Regions from separate parts of the Streptomyces sp. NPDC005799 genome, predicted to be linked through region 2. Evidence: riboswitches for the same ligand, from Rfam matches in the RefSeq annotation. Region 2 holds a riboswitch; the other holds the start of a gene.
The links. Region 2 has a riboswitch for cobalamin ahead of ABZ453_RS27770 (cobalamin biosynthesis protein). Riboswitches for the same ligand answer to the same signal wherever they lie in the genome.

Region 1: linked by a shared signal. The riboswitch ahead of ABZ453_RS28595 (HoxN/HupN/NixA family nickel/cobalt transporter) and the one ahead of ABZ453_RS27770 (cobalamin biosynthesis protein) in region 2 are both predicted to bind cobalamin.

What each region holds. Positions count from the first base shown of each region.
Region 1 is NZ_JBEXXQ010000032.1:6,295-8,670, reverse strand. It holds gene ABZ453_RS28605 (LAETG motif-containing sortase-dependent surface protein) at 1-237, shown strand, start outside; gene ABZ453_RS28600 (metalloregulator ArsR/SmtB family transcription factor) at 349-708, opposite strand; cobalamin riboswitch at 789-978, shown strand; gene ABZ453_RS28595 (HoxN/HupN/NixA family nickel/cobalt transporter) at 1,004-2,086, shown strand; gene ABZ453_RS28590 (nucleoside hydrolase) at 2,117-2,376, opposite strand, start outside.
Region 2 is NZ_JBEXXQ010000030.1:84,514-86,889, forward strand. It holds gene ABZ453_RS27765 (cobyric acid synthase) at 1-158, opposite strand, end outside; gene ABZ453_RS27770 (cobalamin biosynthesis protein) at 155-1,096, opposite strand; cobalamin riboswitch at 1,217-1,359, opposite strand; gene ABZ453_RS27775 (hypothetical protein) at 1,486-1,713, opposite strand; gene ABZ453_RS27780 (inorganic phosphate transporter) at 1,748-2,376, opposite strand, start outside.

The sequences.
Region 1 (2,376 bases), on a different contig from region 2:
GAGAGCGCCACCCCGACGCCGAGTGCCTCCGAGTCGACGCCGTCCTCGACCGACACCCCGGTCGCCTCCGCGTCCACCACCGTCCCGGCGGCCACGCCGAACGGCGGTGGCGGCGGCCTCGCCGAGACCGGCGGCGGCAGCAACTCCGGCCTGATCGCCGGCGGCGCGGCGGCGCTCCTCGCGGGCGGCGCGGCGATCGTCGTCGCGAGCAAGCGCCGCCGCGGCGCCCGCTCCTGAACCACCCCCGAAGACGAACGCCCCGGAGATCCCCCGCTCCGGGGCGTTCGTCGCACGCGGCACCGCGCCGTCGGCTGTCACGTGCCGTCGGCGGTCACGTGCCGTCGGCGGTCACGTGCCGTCGGCTGTGCAGTGTTTGAGGAGGAGGCGGGTGTCCTCGTCGACCACGCGGTAGCGGACGACGCGGCCCTCCTTCTCGCCGGCGACCACCCCGGCCGCCCGCAGCAGGCGCAGGGCCTGGGAGACGGCGGGGTCGTTCATGCCGGTCGCGATGGCGAGGTCGGAGACGGCGAGCGGGCCGGTGCGGTGCAGGGCGAGCAGCAGCGCGAGCCGTTTGGGATCGGCGAGCAGCGAGAAGCGGTCGGCCCAGGTGCGCACATGGGCCTCGTCACCGATGGCGGCGATGGCGTCGCACACCCGGTGGCCGTCGATGGTGCGGCGGTCCGCGCGGTCGGCCGGGACGAGATGCATGCGCACATCCTCGCAGGCGCGCCTCTGTGATCTTCGATACCTGCACAGGTACGCAGCTATGCAGGAAGGGCCGCTCCCCCCTACGGTGGGCGGGCCGTGGTGTTCGGGAAGTCGGTGCGATACCGACGCGGCCCTCGCCACTGTGATCGGGAAGTCACCGGTCCACGTCCCGCAGGGGACAGCCACTGGCCGTTTCACCACGGCCGGGAAGGCGGACCGGGGACGCACGACCCGTCAGCCAGGAGACCGGCCACGGCATCTCACGAAGTGATCCACGAGGTGCTGGAGCGTGAACATGGCCGACGCCGCTTCTTTCCGCTGGCGGCGCGAGGACACCGTCAAGACCGTGGGGCTGGTGGCGGTGATCGCCGCCCTCCATGTCGCCGCCTTCGGGATCCTCTTCCTCCTCGTCGTCCCCGGCCACTACGAGGTCGGCTCCAAGGCCTTCGGCATCGGCCTCGGCGTCACCGCCTACACGCTGGGCGTGCGGCACGCCTTCGACGCCGACCACATCGCCGCGATCGACAACACCACCCGCAAGCTGATGGCCGACGGCAAACGGCCGGTGTCGGTGGGCTTCTGGTTCGCGCTGGGGCACTCCAGCGTGGTCGTGGTGCTGGCCGCCATGATCGCGGGCGGCACGGCGCTCGCCGGCAAGGTCATGAACGAGAACTCAAGCACCCACAAGGTGCTGGGCTTCCTCGGTACGACGATCTCGGGCACGTTCCTCTACATCATCGCCGCGCTCAACCTGGTGGCCCTGATGGGCATCCTGAAGGTCTTCAAGGCGATGCGGGCGGGGACGTACGACGAGTCGGAGCTCGAGGCGCACCTGGATTCCCGGGGCTTCATGAACCGGATCCTCGGCCGCCTCACCAGGTCGATCACCCGCCCGGGCCAGATGTACCCCCTGGGCTTCCTCTTCGGGCTCGGCTTCGACACCGCGACCGAGGTCACGCTGATGGTGATGGCGGGCTCCGGCGCGGCGGCGGGGCTGCCCTGGTACGCGGTCCTGTGCCTGCCGCTGCTCTTCGCGGCCGGGATGAGCCTGTTCGACACGCTGGACGGCACGTTCATGAACTTCGCCTACCAGTGGGCCTTCTCCAACCCGGTCCGCAAGGTCTTCTACAACCTGACCATCACCGGTCTGTCCATCGCCGTGGCCTTCTTCATCGGCACGATCGAGCTGGTGGGCGTCCTGCACGAGAAGTTCGACCTGACCGACTCGGTCACGGGCTGGATCGCCGACCTCGACCTGGACAACGTCGGCTACGTCATCGTCGGCCTGTTCGTGGTGGTGTGGGCGGCTGCGCTGACCTACTGGCGGCTGGCGAAGGTGGAACAGAAGTGGTCGGTGCGGACGGCGGAAACCCCGTGACCCGCACCGCCCTTGCCGGCCGGCACGCCGTCACTGCCTCTCGACCGCCGACAGCCACAGCTTGACGAAGCGGGACACATCCACGTCCAGGGCGACGTCGACCAGGGGCTGTTCGCGGGCGCCCTCGTGGATCTCGGACTCGCCGGGGCGGGCGCGGCGGTCGACGATCGTCTGACCCCGGGTGGGTCCGGGAGCGAGGGAGACCTCGACGGGGAGCAGGCTGGTGGTGATGCCGGCCGGGTCGGCCACGGAGCAGACCGCGCCCGCGTCACCGAGCCCGCCGGCGATCT
Region 2 (2,376 bases):
GCGCCCTCGCGGGTCACGAAGGAGTTGAGCGACATGTTCTGCGCCTTGAAGGGAGCCACCTTGACCCCTTGGCGCACCAGCCACCGGCAGATCCCGGCGGTGACGACACTCTTGCCGGCGTCGGACGTGGTGCCGGCGACGAGGAGACCCCCGCTCATGACGTACGTCCCTTCACCAACAGGCGCGCGGCGGCACTGACGCCGAGCGCGAGCAGACCGACGCGCCGGGAGAGCCGTACGGCCCGCTCGATGTCCGGTACGGCGACGGCGCGGCCCGGTGCGTTGAGCACGGGCCGGTGCTCGACCCGCCCGCCGTAGGAGAGGGTCCCGCCCAGGCGCACGCCGAGCGCTCCCGCGAACGAGGCCTCCACAGGACCGGCGTTGGGGCTCGGATGCTTCCCCGCGTCCGCACGCCAGACCCGTGCCGCTCCGCGCGGGTCGCTCCCCGCGACCGTCGCCAGTGCCGCGGTCAGCCGGGCCCCCGGCCAGCCGGCCACGTCGTCCAGCCGCGCGGAGGCCCACCCGTAGCGCCGGTACCGCGCCGACCTGTGACCGACCATGGCGTCCAGCGTGTTGACGGCCCGGAACCCGAGCAGCCCCGGCACCCCGCCGACGGCCCCCCACACCAACGCCCCGACCACGGCGTCCGAGGTGTTCTCGGCGACCGACTCCACCACGGCCCGGGCGATCCCGTCCGCGTCCAGCGCCTGCGGATCCCGCCCGCACAGATGCGGCAGCCGCTCCCGGGCACCCTGGACGTCACCCGCCCGCAGGGCCCGCCCGACGACCCGCGCCTCACGCGCGAGCGAGCGGCCGCCGACAACCGCCCAGGTGGCGGCGGCGGTCAGGGCCACGGAAGCGGTACGGGACGGACGTACGACCGTCTCCGCCACGGCGCCCAGCGCCACGGCACCCCCGACGCACACGGCGGTGTGCAGGGTCCCCCACCCGCGGTGGTCCCGCCACAGCACCCGCTCCACGGCACCCGCGGCCCGTCCGAAAGCGGCGACCGGGTGCCCCCGGCGCGGATCGCCGAGCAGCTGGTCGCCGAGGAGGCCGGCGGCGGCGCCGTACGCGAAGACGCGACCGGCACGCATCGGCTCAGCCGGCCGTGGGGCCGGGCAGCGACCCGGGGCCCTTCGGAAGGATCCCGGTCCAGTACCTCAAACGGCAGGCGAGCATGGCTGTATGTCCTCACTCAGGGTGTCCGCGCCCTGGTTCGACGAGACCGGCGGTGGGAGTTCCTGGCTCCCGGGGCTACCTACCCCGGTGACAGTGGCGGGACCGCGCCGGACTCGCACCGGCTTCCTCCCTTGCCGCCGTACATGGCTCCGGCAGTCCACCACGCACCCGAACGGCAGTCAACTTGCCGTTGACCTGCGACGGGAGAGTGTGCTGAGGCCCACACGCGAGGGGTCGCCGTGGTCACGGAAAACGCGAGGTGCCGGGACGGATCACCGTCCCGGCACCAACTGCGGGAAAGGGCTCAGCCCTTGGCCATGATCAGGTTGATTCCGTACGCCACCGCCGCCGCGCAGCCCGCGAAGGCCACGTACGCTCCGGCCGTCGCGAGGGCCGCCGAGCCGCCCTGCGCGGTGGCCCGCTCGCGGTGCGACAGGCCCATGACGCCGAGGGTGAACAGGGCCACGAGGCCCACGGTGACCGCGAGGCTGACACCGAAGACGGAGCCCAGGGCCGACCAGTCGATCTTCATGCTGCTGATTCCTTCGTTACCGGGTGGCCGGGGCTCAGACGGCGGCCGGCGGGGCCGCCGGTTCCGTGGTGGTGACCGGCGCGGCGATCGTGGCCGTCAGACCCTCCGTCACCGCGCCCGGGGGAGGAGGGGTGACGGCGGCGATCGCCGTGGTGACGACACCGGCCGGCTCCTCGGTCTCGTTGACGTTCGACGCGTCGACGACCTCGCGGCGCGAAACCTTCCAGATCGCGGCGCTCGCGGCGACGAGGAAGACGGCGACGACGGCGGTGCCCCAGTCCCCGAGGTCCGTCACGGACTCCGCGCCCGCGCCGACCAGGGCGGCGGCCGGCAGCGTCAGGACCCAGGCGACCAGCATCCGGGTCGCGGTGGACCAGCGCACCACCCCGCCCTTGCGGCCGAGGCCCGCGCCCATCACCGAACCGGAGACGACGTGCGTGGTGGAGAGGGAGAAACCGAGGTGCGAGGAGGCCAGGATGGCCGTGGCCGCGCTGGTCTGGGCGGCGAAACCCTGCCGCGGCTGAAGCTCGGTCAGGCCCTTGCCCATCGTGCGGATGATGCGCCAGCCGCCGATGTACGTGCCGAGGGCGATGGCCAGACCCGCGGAGAGGATGACCCAGGTGGGCGGGTCGGAGTCGGGGGCGACGGCGCCGCCGGCGACCA